Linked DNA regions of Variovorax paradoxus EPS. The protein of the gene in region 1 interacts with the protein of each later gene in a pairwise test. Links are inferred from orthologs where the notes say so. Each region holds a gene or a part of one and is shown in the gene's direction. Other genes may lie near its edges.

Evidence for each region.
Region 2: the proteins of VARPA_RS14040 (region 1) and VARPA_RS18560 interact in binary tests that used the Escherichia coli proteins (3 or more experiments, as listed by UniProt). The link is inferred for Variovorax paradoxus EPS from one-to-one orthologs.

The regions. Positions count from the first base shown.
Region 1 is NC_014931.1:3,009,445-3,016,240, reverse strand. The notes cover bases 1,166-4,099. They hold VARPA_RS14040 (ABC-F family ATP-binding cassette domain-containing protein), read left to right. Parts: upstream 1,166-1,614; coding sequence 1,615-3,585; downstream 3,586-4,099. Other genes in these bases: VARPA_RS14035 (hypothetical protein), read left to right, coding at 3,638-4,099; prmB (50S ribosomal protein L3 N(5)-glutamine methyltransferase), read left to right, coding at 1,166-1,444. Also shown: dapE (succinyl-diaminopimelate desuccinylase), read left to right, coding at 1-569; more of prmB, read left to right, coding at 566-1,165; more of VARPA_RS14035, read left to right, coding at 4,100-4,147; VARPA_RS14030 (XRE family transcriptional regulator), read right to left, coding at 4,329-4,571; VARPA_RS14025 (helix-turn-helix domain-containing protein), read left to right, coding at 4,640-5,350; VARPA_RS14020 (fasciclin domain-containing protein), read right to left, coding at 5,668-6,228; VARPA_RS14015 (hypothetical protein), read right to left, coding at 6,370-6,690. UniProt on the Escherichia coli protein: Genetic data indicate it may be involved in ribosome assembly or function.
Region 2 is NC_014931.1:4,006,941-4,014,196, reverse strand. What follows is about bases 2,261-5,654. They hold VARPA_RS18560 (2-oxoglutarate dehydrogenase E1 component), read left to right. Parts: upstream 2,261-2,577; coding sequence 2,578-5,454; downstream 5,455-5,654. Other genes in these bases: odhB (2-oxoglutarate dehydrogenase complex dihydrolipoyllysine-residue succinyltransferase), read left to right, coding at 5,509-5,654; VARPA_RS18565 (propionate--CoA ligase), read left to right, coding at 2,261-2,397. Also shown: VARPA_RS18570 (isochorismatase family protein), read left to right, coding at 1-347; more of VARPA_RS18565, read left to right, coding at 460-2,260; more of odhB, read left to right, coding at 5,655-6,774; lpdA (dihydrolipoyl dehydrogenase), read left to right, coding at 6,929-7,256. UniProt on the Escherichia coli protein: E1 component of the 2-oxoglutarate dehydrogenase (OGDH) complex which catalyzes the decarboxylation of 2-oxoglutarate, the first step in the conversion of 2-oxoglutarate to succinyl-CoA and CO(2).

The DNA.
Region 1 (6,796 bases):
CCTACCCGCATCTGGCGAAGAACCCGGTGCATTCGGTCGCGCCCGCGCTGGCCGAACTGGTGGCCATCAACACGGCCGGCGGCTGGGATGAGGGCAACGGCTATTTCCAGCCAACCAGCTGGCAGATCAGCAATTTCCATTCGGGCACGGGCGCGAGCAACGTGATTCCGGGGAACGCGGTGATCGACTTCAACTTCCGCTTCTCGACCGAATCGACGCCCGAATCGCTGCAGCAGCGCGTGCATGCGGTGCTCGATGCGCATGGCGTCGACTACACGCTCGCCTGGACGGTCGGCGGCCTGCCCTTCCTGACCACGCCCGGCGAACTCGTCACCTCGGTGCAGGCGGCCATCGCGGACGAAACCGGCATCGCGACCGAGCTCTCGACCAGCGGCGGCACGAGCGATGCGCGCTTCATCGCCAAGATCTGCAAGCAGGTGGTCGAGCTGGGCCCGGTCAACGCCAGCATCCACAAGATCGACGAGCACATCGACGTGGCCGAGATCGAGACGCTGAAGAACATCTACAAGCGCACGCTGGAACGGCTCGAAGCCTCGCTCGCTCGATGAGTACGGTTATCGAACTCATCGAGGCTGGAGCGAAGCGGCTGGAAGCAGCCGGCGTCGCCTTCGGGCACGGCACGGCGAACGCCTTCGACGAAGCCGCATGGCTGGTGCTGTGGCGCCTGAAGCTGCCGCTGGACGACATTGATGCGGTGGCCGACACCGCCGTCTCGCCGGCCGATGCCGGCAAGGTCGCGGCACTGCTCGATGAACGCATCACCACGCGCAAGCCTGCCGCCTACCTCACGAAAGAAGCCTGGCTGCAAGGCGTGCCCTTCTACATCGACGAGCGCGCCATCGTGCCGCGCAGCTTCATCGCCGAACTGATCGCCGACGGCAGCATCGACTACTGGCTCGGCCCGCACACCCAGCGCGTGCTCGACCTGTGCACCGGCAACGGCAGCCTGGCCGTGCTCGCGGCGCTGACGTACCCGGACGTGACGGTGGACGCCGCCGACCTGTCCGTCGAGGCGCTCGAAGTCGCGGCGATCAACGTCACCCGGCACGAACTCGATGCGCGCGTGAAGCTGGTCGAATCCGATGGCCTGGCGAACCTGCCCGGTCCGTACGACCTGGTGCTCTGCAACCCGCCCTACGTGAACAGCGCCAGCATGGCCACCCTGCCCGCCGAATACCGGGCGGAGCCCGAACTGTCGCTGGCCGGCGGCACGGACGGCATGGACTTCATCCGGAAGCTGTTCGCCGATGCACCCTCCCGCATGAGCGAACAGGCGGTGCTGGTGCTGGAAATCGGCAACGAGCGCGACTACTTCGACGCGGCATTCCCGCAGCTGGAGGTGGTGTGGCTCGAAACCTCGGCGGGCGAGGACCAGGTCCTGCTCGTGACCCGGGCGGCCCTCGCGTCGCTCTCCCCGCCATGACGGTGCTGGCCGGCGCAGGCGTGCGTTAGCTGCGCCCGCCCAAGCTCCTTTCCGCCGATTTGTCGCAGCGCTGGCTGCGGTCTCCCTTCATCGGGTGATGTCCCCTTTTGCCCCTTCGCGCCAGGACGCCCCGGGCCGGACGGGATAATCGCCCCTACGGTTCCTATTTCATGATTACTCTCAAAAACGTCATTCTTCGCCGCAGCGCCAAGAAACTGCTCGACGGCGCCACCGTCACCATCAACCCCGGTGAAAAGGTCGGCCTCGTCGGGCGCAACGGCGCGGGCAAGTCCACGCTGTTCGCGCTCTTCAACGGCTCGCTGCACGAAGACGGCGGCGATTTCTACGTGCCCAAGCAGTGGCGCATGGCCCAGGTGGCGCAGGACATGCCCGAAACCGAGGAGTCGGCCACCGACTTCGTGGTGGGCGGCGACACCCGCCTGGCCGAGCTGCGCGCCACGCTCGCGGCCATCGAGGCCGCCTACGCCGAGAACCCCGACGACGCCGACATCGGCATGGAACTGGCCCACGCCTACACCGACCTGGCCGATGCCGGCGAGCACGACGCCGTGCCGCGCGCACAGGCGCTGATCCTGGGCCTGGGCTTCAAGTCGCACGAGCTCGACGGCCCCGTCAACAGCTTCTCGGGCGGCTGGCGCATGCGCCTGCAACTGGCCCGCGCGCTGATGTGCCCGAGCGACCTGCTGCTGCTCGACGAGCCCACCAACCACTTGGACCTGGACGCGCTCGTCTGGCTCGAAGCCTGGCTGCAGAAGTACCCCGGCACCATGATCGTCATCAGCCACGACCGCGAGTTCCTCGACGCCGTGACCGACGTCACCCTGCACATCGCCAACGCCCAGCTCACGCGCTACGGCGGCAACTACAGCAAGTTCGAGGACATGCGCGCGCTGCAGATGGAGCAGCAGCAGGTCGCGTTCTCCAAGCAGCAGGACAAGATCGCCCACCTGCAGAAGTTCATCGACCGCTTCAAGGCCAAGGCCAGCAAGGCCAAGCAGGCGCAGAGCCGGGTCAAGGCGCTGGAGCGCATGGAGCGGGTTGCGCCGCTGCTGGCCGAAGCCGACTTCACCTTCGAATTCAAGGAGCCAGGCAACATTCCCAACCCGATGCTGTCGATCGCGAATGCAAGCTTCGGCTACGAGATCGAGGACGAAGCGCCCAAGACCATCCTGCGCGGCGTGAGCCGCTCGGTGCTGGCGGGCCAGCGCATCGGCATCCTGGGCGCGAACGGCCAGGGTAAGTCGACGCTGGTGAAGACCATCGCGCGCGAAATGGGCGCGCTGGCCGGCGAGGTCACCGAGGGCAAGGGCCTGAATATCGGCTACTTCGCGCAGCAGGAACTCGATGTGCTGCGCCCGCAGGACAACCCGCTGGAGCACATGGTGCGCATGGCCCGCGAGCTGGGCAGCGCGGTGAAGGAAAGCACCGGCGAGCAGGCGCTGCGCGGGTTCCTCGGCAGCTTCAATTTCAGCGGCGACATGGTCAAGCAGCCCGTGGGCACCATGAGCGGCGGCGAAAAGGCCCGCCTCGTGCTTGCGATGATGGTCTGGCAGCGCCCCAACCTCCTGCTGCTGGACGAGCCCACCAACCACCTGGACCTCGCCACCCGCGAAGCCCTGGCCGTGGCGCTCAACGAGTTCGAAGGCACGCTGATGCTGGTGAGCCACGACCGTGCGCTGCTGCGTTCGGTGTGCGACGAGTTTTGGCTCGTGGGCCGCGGTGTCGTCGCCGACTTCGATGGTGACCTGGATGACTATCAGCGCTATCTGCTGGACGAAGCCAAGCGCCTGCGTGAAGAGGCCAAGATTGCTGTGCGCGAGGCGGAAAGCGCTGTAGCTGCTGCGGCTGCGGCAGCCGTCACGGCCAAGCCCAGCGCGCAGGAGCGCCAGCAGCGCAGCGACCAGGCCAAGCCGATCAAGCGCGAAATTGCCCAGATCGATGAACGCCTGGCCGCAGCCGGCGTCGAACGGGCTGCGCTGGAAGCCCGCTTGGCCGAGCCGATCGCGCCGGCCGAACTCGCCGAGGCAGGCAAGCGGCTGAAGGCCCTGAACGAAGAAATCGCCAAGCTCGAGGAGCGCTGGCTGGCCCTTTCGGACCAGCTGGAGGCTCTGGCAGCCTGACCCTGAACCCGCCGGCACCCTGCCGGCACCGCCCATCAAGGAGACACGCCGCATGCCGTCCGCGATCGAACTGGCCCATGGTGACGAAAAAATCATCGCGGCCATCCACCGCAGCCGGAAGCTGATCGGCCGCAAGGCACTGATGGCGGCGGCGGCCAGCGCGATTCCGCTGCCCGGCATCGACTGGGCGGCCGATGCGGCCCTGCTCTCGCGGCTGGTGCCGCAGATCAGCGCCGAGTTCGGGCTCTCGGTCACCCAGGTCGAAAAGCTCGCGCCGCACCAGCGCGAGCGCATCCAGAAGGCTGCTACTACCGTGGGCGCGCTGCTGGTCGGCCGGCTCGTGACGCGCGACCTGCTGATCAAGCTGGCCAAGCACGCCGGCGTGCGCCTGACGGCCAAGCAGGCCACCAAGTACGTGCCGATCGCGGGGCAGCTCGTGTCGGCGGCGCTCGGCTACGCGGCCCTGCGCGCGCTGGGCGAACAGCACATCAAGGACTGCGTGCGCGTCAGCGCCACCCTCGGTCTAGCGCCTCCCGCACAGCACGTGCCCGTTGGCGCCTAGCGCCGTCCAGCAGCACGCTCGCGGCCCAGGCCGCCCCGGACAGCCCGAACGCCGCCATGCCGGTGACCGCCGGGATGCCTTTCAAGACCCCGTAGAACAGCGCCGCCGTGGACAGCAGCGCCACTAAAGCGCACAGTGCGCCGTCGAGCCAAAGGCCCGACGAAACAGGACGGCGCACCGCTCAGTCATTGACGCGGGGCCAGTGGAACGATGCCGGCGTCGGCGACACCGCAGCGGCGGCCTGCACCTTCACTTGATGTTCGTAGGCGGTCAACAACGCCACGTAGTGGCGCGACATCACGTCGCGCACCCTCCCGAGGCCGATCTTGCTGACCGTGGGTTGCGGGATCCCGGTGCGTTCCTGGATCTGCTTTTGCGTGAGGCCCATGGCCCGCAACGCATGCACCAACTCGCGTGGCTTCATTGAAAATACTCCCTGTTTTATATTTTGAATTCTAGAGGTAATATTCATTCAGGCTTAAATGGCCTGCTATGGAGACTATTGCCAAACGTGCAAAGGCGGCACGCGAATACGCCAAACTGACGCAGAAACAGGCCGAAGTGGTCTCGGGCGTGAAACAGGCAAGCATCTCGAAGATCGAGCGCGGCGCAACGATTCGCACCGGAGGCCTGCTGGCCCTGGCCCGCGCCTACCGGGCCGATCCCAATTGGCTGGACACCGGCGACGGCCCGGCGCCGTGGGACCCCATCCAGATCCGCCAGGCGCAGCACCAGGCCAACGAGCCAGCGGCCATCTACCGGGTGGTGCGCGTACCGCCGGAACTGCCGTACTTCAAGCCCGGAACGCCGGACACGGTGCCGCTCATTTCATGGTCGCAGGCCGCCAACTGGGAAATCGCGGGCAAGCACACGACCGACCGCTGGATTCCCTGCATCGCCCACCACAGCCCCGAGAAGACCTATGCGTTGCGGGTCGACGGCGACAGCATGGCCGCGGCCAGCGGCGAGCTGAAGAGCTATCCCGAAGGCTCGATCATCTTCGTGGACACCAACCTCAAGACCCCCGCCGACGGCGAGCGGGTCATTGCGCTGGTCACGGAAGGCGGCAAGCTCACGTTCAAGGAATTCAAGGAGCAGGACGGCCCGCGATGGCTGCTGCCGCTCAATCCGAAGCACGAGCCGATCCGCACCGCGTTCGTCGTGCTCGGCACGGTCATCGGCAAGTGGGAAGACGAGGATTGATTGAGCGCGGACCGAGTTAGCGCGGAATGAGGAACGGGCGAGAGTGCGAACAGGTCAGGTGGCTTTCAGTTTCGGAACGCATAGTTGGGTCTCTCCCGTGGCCTGCATCCTCTCTGATCCTCCCTCCTCCAGCAGGTCACCTTCAAGCCCGCCTTCGTGCGGGCTTTTTTTTTAAGCACTGTTGCTCGCCCCCAGGCTGCGCGCACTTCGTGTCGCTTCTCCCACCCCCTACCGGGGGCAACACCTGCGGCTTGGCGAAGCCAGTTCCGCGGTGTTCGCTGGAAGAAGACAGAACAGGGGGCGGGTACGGCTTGGCCTTACTTGGGCAGCAGCACCTTGTCGACCACGTGGATCACGCCGTTCGATTGGTAGACGTTCGGGATCGTGACGGTGGCGGTGCCGCCCTTCTCGTCGGTGAGCGTGATCTTGCCGCCCTTGCTCTTGGCAATGAGCATGCCGCCGGCGACGGTCTTCAGTTCTGCGGAACCCTTGCCGGCCTTGATCTCCTTCTTGAGCTCTGCCGCATCGAGCTTGCCCGACACCACGTGGTAGGTGAGCACGCCAGTCAGCGCATCCTTGCTCTCGGGCTTGAGCAGCGTGTCGACGGTGCCTGCCGGCAGCTTCGCGAAGGCCGCGTTGGTGGGCGCGAACACAGTAAACGGACCCGGGCCCTTGAGCGTGTCGACCAAGCCCGCCGCCTTGACGGCCGCCACCAGCGTCGTGTGGTCCTTGGAATTGACTGCGTTGTCGATGATGTCCTTGGTGGGCAGCATCGGCGCGCCGCCGACCATGACGCTGGCCGCCATCGCCGAATAGGCTCCGGCGGAAAGCGCGACGGCGAGGGTGACGGCGGCGAGGCGATGAAGTTTGCTCTGCATGAAGGTGCTCCTGTTGTGTGACGAGCACGCCGCGAAATGCGCGACGGCTGCCTTCAATACGGGGCGTTGCCTGCAGCAGATTCGTTCATCGACGAAAAAAGAAAACGGCGCCTGTTGGCGCCGCACCGTCCTCAGTCGTCTTCAGAACCGGAACGAGCCCAGCGTCCGCAAGTGCGCGCGCAATTCCGAGCGCGGCGTCTTCTTCGCATAGGCCAGCGCCAGGATCAGGCCCACGCCCGTCGCGGCCGCGCCGGCCAGCACCACCGGGCTCAAGAGGAAGCGCCCGATGCGCGAGCGCTGCCGTTCACCGCCCTCCCCTTCGCCCGAAGCCGCACGCTCCAGCGGCGTGACCGCGCGCAAGGCGCTCGGGTTCTCTTCGCTTTCGAGAATGCCTTGGGAAATCTCCAGCGGCGTCAGTTCTTCTGCGATCGGGCCCGAAAGCCGGGTGTCGTTGGCGCTCATGCGAAAGCCTTTCCTTGTAGGTTGATCTCAGCGCCGAGCTTGGCCCGCGAACACGCCGGCCCTGCTCAGCGGGCGGCGGACATTCGCGTAGGCCGAAGGCGCGCGC
Region 2 (7,256 bases), 1.0 Mb from region 1 along the record:
AATGGCTGCGCGTGCCGGCCAAGGCGCCGCAGGGCAATGCCCGCAGCCTTCCGAAGCATCTGCAGAAGCCGGCCGCCGCGGCCGAAGAACGCAATACCATCGTGATCGCCGGCTGCGAAGCCCACGTCTGCCTGCTGCAGACCGCGCTCGACCTGCTGGAAGACGAATTCGAGGTCTGGGTCGTCACCGACGCCTGCGGCTCGCGCACCGAGCGCAATCGCGACGCCGCCTTCGACCGGCTGGCCGGCGCCGGTGCCGAACTCGTGACGACCGAGATGGTCGCCTTCGAGTGGCTGCGCACCGCGGAACATCCCGCATTTCCTGAAGTGCTCGCCTTGGTTCGATAGCCGCATCGCGGCCTGCAAGGCAGGGCGCGGCCGGATTGTTCCGGCCGTCAGCTTGTTGCAAGATCGGTCTCCATAATTATGAATTCAGTTTCGGCGAGGCAGCCGGAATGGAATGAATAACAGGAGACAAGTCCAGATGAGCCGCTACGAAGAGTTCTATCGCCAATCCGTCGATGCGCCCGAGGCCTTCTGGGCCGAACAGGCCAAGCTGATCGACTGGCAGACCCCCGCAGAGCAGATCCTCGACGCCAGCCAGCCGCCGTTCGCGCGCTGGTTCGTCGGCGGCACGACGAACCTGTGCCACAACGCGGTCGACCGGCATCTGGCCGCGCGCGGCGACCAGCCGGCGCTGATCTTCGTTTCCACCGAAACCGGCTTCGAGAAGAGCTACAGCTTCAGCGAGCTGCACGCAGAGGTGCAGCGCACCGCCGCCAGCCTGGTCGAACTGGGCGTGGGGAAGGGCGATCGCGTCCTGATATACATGCCGATGATTCCCGAGGCCGCCTTCGCAATGCTGGCCTGCGCGCGAATCGGGGCGATCCACTGCGTGGTGTTCGGCGGTTTCGCGAGCGGCTCGCTCGCCACGCGCATCGAGGACGCCGAGCCCAAGGTGATCGTGAGCGCCGATGCCGGCTCGCGCGGCGGCAAGGTCATCGCGTACAAGCCGCTGCTCGACGAGGCGATCCGGCTGTCGAAGTACAAGCCGGCGGCCGTCCTCCTTGCCGACCGCGGCCTCGCGCCGATGGAGCTCGTCGCTGGCCGCGACCATCTGGCCAGCGAACTGCGGCAGAAGCACATCGATGCGCAAGTGCCCTGCGCATGGCTGGCCTCCACCGACATCAGCTACACGATCTACACGAGCGGCACCACCGGCAGGCCCAAGGGCGTGCAGCGCGACGTGGGCGGCTACGCGGTGGCGCTGGCCGCAAGCATGAAGCACATCTTCGACGGCCGGCCCGGCGAAACGTACTTCTCCACCAGCGACATCGGCTGGGTCGTGGGCCACAGCTACATCGTCTACGGCCCGCTGATCGCCGGCATGGCGACCATCATGTACGAGGGCCTGCCGACCCAGGGCATCGACCAGCAGCCCGACGGCGGGATCTGGTGGCGCCTGGTCGAGAAGTACAAGGTGACGGTGATGTTCAGCGCGCCCACCGCGGTGCGCGTGCTCAAGAAACAAGACCCGGCGCTGCTGAAGAAATATGACCTCTCGACCCTGCGCGCGCTGTTCCTCGCGGGCGAGCCGCTCGACGAGCCGACCGCGCGCTGGATCAGCGAAGGCCTTGGCGTGCCGATCATCGACAACTACTGGCAGACCGAATCGGGCTGGCCGATGATCACCATCGCCAATGGCGTGGAAGCCAAGCCGAGCAAGTTCGGCAGCCCGGGCGTTCCGATGTACGGCTACCGCATCAAGATCCTTCACGAATCGACCGGCGAGGAACTGACGGGGCCGAACGAGAAGGGCGTGGTCGTGGTCGAGGGCCCGACGCCGCCCGGCTTCATGCAGACCGTGTGGAAGGACGACAAGCGCTTCGTCGACACCTACTGGAAGAGCGTGCCCGGCAAGATGGTCTATTCGACTTTCGACTGGGGCATTCGCGATGCGGATGGCTATTTCTACATCCTGGGCCGCACCGACGACGTGATCAACGTGGCGGGCCACCGGCTCGGCACGCGCGAGATCGAGGAGAGCATTTCGGGCCACGCCAACGTGGCCGAGGTCGCGGTGGTCGGCGTGGCCGACGCGCTCAAGGGGCAGGTGGCGATGGCTTTCGTCGTGCCGAAGGACGGGCGCGCGGCGACCGATGCCGAGGCGGCGCTGAAGCTCGAAGGCGAGATCATGAAAGTGGTGGCCGATCAGCTCGGTGCCCTTGCAAGACCCGCCCGCGTGCGCTTCGTCTCTGGCTTGCCCAAGACCCGCAGCGGCAAGCTGCTGCGCCGCGCCATCCAGGCCGTGTGCGAGCAGCGCGACCCGGGCGACCTGACCACCATCGACGACCCCGCCACGCTGCAGCAGATCAAACAGTTACTCGATCGGGGCTGATATCTCCCCGATGGGGGTTGCACACCCCCATCGCGACGTCATATGGTTGACGTGGCACAATGCCAAGGTACTCAGGCCCTTCCCCAGCCACAGTCGCATCCGCCAACCGGTTCAGCCGTGTCGCGGAAGGTTTCTTAAACCAGCTAGTGCTTCCTTCAGGGAAGCGAAGGTCAGCGGATCATGAGCGATTCCTCTACGCCCACGGCGTACACCGCCTATCAAGGCAACACCTACCTCTTCGGCGGCAATGCGCCCTATGTCGAGGAGATGTACGAAAACTACCTCTCCAACCCCGGCAGCGTTCCCGACAACTGGCGTTCGTACTTCGACGCCCTGCAGAACGTTCCCGCCGCCGACGGCACCAACACCCGTGACGTCCCGCACCTGCCGGTCATCAATGCTTTCGCCGAACGCGCGAAGCAGGGCACGACCAAAGTCGTGCAGGCCAGCGGCGCCGACTCCGAACTCGGTCGCAAGCGCACCGCCGTCCAGCAGCTGATCGCCGCCTACCGCAACGTCGGCGCACGCTGGGCCGACCTCGATCCCCTGAAGCGCGCCGAGCGCCCGGCCATTCCGGAACTCGAGCCCTCGTTCTACGGCTTCGCCGATGCCGATCTCGAGACGGTGTTCAACACCAGCAACACCTTCTTCGGCAAGGAGACCATGTCGCTGCGCGACCTGCTCAATGCCTTGCGCGAAACGTACTGCGGCACCATGGGCGCCGAGTACATGTACACCACCGACCAGAACCACAAGCGCTGGTGGCAGCAGAAGCTCGAAAGCGCGCGCACCAACCCGAAGCTGAGCGCCGAGCAGAAGAAGCACGTGCTCAACCGCCTGACCGCGGCCGAAGGCCTCGAGCGCTTCCTGCACACCAAGTACGTCGGCCAGAAGCGTTTCTCGCTTGAAGGCGGCGAAAGCTTCATCGTCTCGATGGACGAACTGATCACCCAGGCCGGCGTCAAGGGCGTGCAGGAAATCGTGATCGGCATGGCCCACCGCGGCCGCCTGAACGTGCTGGTCAATTCGCTCGGCAAGATGCCGGCCGACCTGTTCGCAGAGTTCGACCACACCGCCCCCGAAGAGCTGCCCAGCGGCGACGTGAAGTACCACCAGGGCTTCAGCTCGGACGTGACCACCCCCGGCGGCCCGGTGCACCTGAGCCTTGCGTTCAACCCCTCGCACCTTGAAATCGTGAACCCCGTGGTCGAAGGCTCGGTGCGCGCCCGCATGGACCGCCGCGCCGACCCGCTGGGCAAGCAGGTGCTGCCCGTGATCGTGCACGGCGACGCCGCCTTCGCAGGCCAGGGCGTCGTGATGGAAACGCTGGCGCTGGCCGAAACCCGTGGCTACTCCACCGGCGGCACGGTGCACATCGTCATCAACAACCAGATCGGCTTCACCACCAGCGACCCGCGCGACAGCCGCTCGACGCTGTATTGCACCGACATCGTCAAGATGGTCGATGCGCCGGTGCTGCACGTGAACGGCGACGACCCCGAAGCCGTGGTGCTCGCCACCCAGCTCGCGCTGGAGTTCCGCATGGAATTCCAGAAGGACGTGGTTGTCGACATCATCTGCTTCCGCAAGCTGGGCCACAACGAGCAGGACACGCCCTCGCTCACCCAGCCGCTCATGTACAAGAAGATCGCCCAGCACCCCGGCACGCGCAAGCTGTACGCCGACAAGCTGGCCGCTCAGGGCCTGGGCGACACGCTCGGCGATGACATGGTCAAGGCGCAGCGCGCCGCGTTCGACGAAGGCAAGAACACCGTCGATCCGGTGCTCACCAACTTCAAGAGCAAGTACGCCGTCGACTGGAGCCCGTACCTCAACAAGAAGTGGACCGACGCCGGCGACACCGCCATTCCGTCGTCCGAGTGGAAGCGCCTGGCCGAGAAGATCACCACCGTGCCGCAAGGCTTCACCGTGCATCCGCTGGTGAAGAAGGTGCTGGACGACCGCGCCGCCATGGGCCGCGGCGACGTCAACGTCGACTGGGGCATGGGCGAGCACATGGCCTTCGCCTCGTTGGTGGCCAGCGGCTACCCGGTGCGCCTGTCGGGCGAAGACTCGGGCCGCGGCACGTTCACGCACCGCCACGCCGTGCTGCACGACCAGAACCGCGAGAAGTTCGACGAAGGCACCTACACGCCGCTGCAGAACGTGGCCGAGAACCAGGCACCGTTCGTCGTGATCGACTCGATCCTGTCCGAAGAAGCCGTGCTCGCGTTCGAATACGGTTACGCCTCGAACGACCCGAACACGCTCGTCATCTGGGAAGCCCAGTTCGGCGACTTCGTGAACGGCGCGCAAGTGGTGATCGACCAGTTCATCGCTTCGGGCGAAGTGAAGTGGGGCCGCGTCAACGGCCTCACGATGATGCTGCCGCACGGCTACGAAGGCCAGGGCCCCGAGCACAGCTCGGCACGCCTGGAGCGCTTCATGCAGCTGAGCGCCGACACCAACATGCAGGTGGTTCAGCCCACCACCGCCAGCCAGATCTTCCACGTGCTGCGCCGCCAGATGGTGCGCAACCTGCGGAAGCCCCTGATCATCATGACGCCCAAGTCGCTCCTGCGGAACAAGGACGCGACCTCGCCGCTGTCCGAGTTCACCAAGGGCAGCTTCCAGACCGTCATTCCCGACAGCAAGGGTCTGAAGGCAGAGAAGGTCAAGCGCCTGATCGCCTGCTCGGGCAAGGTCTACTACGACCTGGCCAAGAAGCGCGAGGAGCAGGGCAACGACGACGTGGCGATCATCCGCGTCGAGCAGCTCTACCCGTTCCCGCACAAGGCCTTTGCCGCCGAGATCAAGAAGTACCCGAACCTCACGGACGTGGTGTGGTGCCAGGACGAACCGCAGAACCAGGGCGCCTGGTTCTTCGTGCAGCACTACATCCACGAAAACATGCAGGAAGGCCAAAAGCTCGGCTACTCCGGCCGTGCCGCTTCGGCATCGCCGGCGGTCGGGTATTCGCACCTGCACCAGGAACAGCAGAAGGCGCTCGTCGATGGCGCATTTGGCAAGCTCAAGGGCTTCGTGCTGACCAAGTAATACAAGCCTCTTTTCACACGAACACCCTCAAGAAAAATACGGAGCAACCTCCAAATGTCTATCGTAGAAGTCAAAGTCCCCCAGCTTTCCGAATCCGTGGCCGAAGCCACCATGCTCACCTGGAAGAAGAAGGCCGGCGAAGCCGTCGCCGTCGATGAAATCCTGATCGAGATCGAGACCGACAAGGTCGTGCTGGAAGTGCCCGCCCCCTCGGCCGGCGTGCTGGCCGAAATCGTGCAGCCCGATGGCGCCACCGTGGTGGCGGATCAGCTGATCGCCAAGATCGACACCGAAGGCAAGGCCAGCGCCGCTGCCCCGGCTGCAGCACCTGCTGCCGCTGCTCCGGCTGCTGCCGCGCCTGCTCCGGCAGCCGCTGCCGCCGCCACCGGCGGTTCGAAGTCGGACGTTGCCATGCCCGCCGCCGCCAAGCTGCTGGCCGACAACAACCTCAAGACCGGCGACGTTGTCGGCACCGGCAAGGACGGCCGCGTGACCAAGGGCGACGTGCTCGGTGCAGTGGCTTCGGGCGCCAAGCCTGCCGCTGCCGCCATCCCCGCACCGGCTGCCAAGCCCGCACTGCCGCAGGTCGCCTCGCCGGTCGGTTCGTCCGACCTCGGAGAGCGTCCGGAACAGCGCGTGCCGATGAGCCGCCTGCGCGCCCGCATCGCCGAGCGCCTGATCCAGTCGCAGTCGACCAACGCGATCCTGACCACCTTCAACGAAGTGAACATGGCGCCCGTCATGGAACTGCGCAAGCGCTTCCAGGACAGCTTCATCAAGGAACACGGCGTGAAGCTCGGCTTCATGTCCTTCTTCGTGAAGGCCGCGGTGCACGCACTGAAGAAGTACCCGGTGATCAACGCCTCGGTCGACGGCAACGACATCCTGTACCACGGCTACTTCGACATCGGCATCGCCGTCGGTTCGCCGCGCGGCCTGGTCGTGCCGATCCTGCGCAACGCCGACCAGATGAGCTTTGCCGACATCGAGAAGAAGATCGCCGAGTACGGCAAGAAGGCGCAAGACGGCAAGCTGGGCATCGAAGAGATGACCGGCGGCACGTTCTCCATCTCGAACGGCGGCACCTTCGGCTCGATGCTCTCGACGCCGATCATCAACCCGCCTCAGTCGGCCATCCTCGGCGTGCACGCCACCAAGGACCGCGCTGTGGTGGAGAACGGCCAGATCGTCATCCGTCCGATGAACTACCTGGCCATGAGCTATGACCACCGCATCATCGACGGCCGCGAAGCCGTGCTGGGCCTGGTCGCGATGAAGGAAGCGCTGGAAGATCCGTCGCGCCTGCTGTTCGATATCTGACCGGCATCTGACTCACCCCCAGGCTGCGCGCACTTCGTGTCGCTTCGCCAACCCCCTACCGGGGGCAACACCTGCGGCCCGGCAAAGCCGGTTCCGCGGGTTCCGCGAAGGATGCCAATCCAGTGACGCGTCCGCCAACTGAAACGGAAACCCTATGAGCAAACAATTCGACGTCATCGTCATCGGCGGCGGCCCCGGCGGCTACATCGCCGCGATCCGTGCGGCGCAACTCGGCTTCAACGTGGCCTGCATCGACGAGTGGAAGAACGCCAAGGGCGGTCCCGCGCTCGGCGGCACCTGCACGAACGTGGGCTGCATTCCCTCGAAGGCGCTGCTGCAATCGTCGGAGCACTTCGAGCACGCCGGCCACGGCTTCGCGGACCATGGCATCAAGGTGTCGGGCCTGGAACTCGATATCGGCAAGATGCTGGCCCGCAAGGACCAGGTCGTGAAGCAGAACAACGACGGCATCACCTACCTGT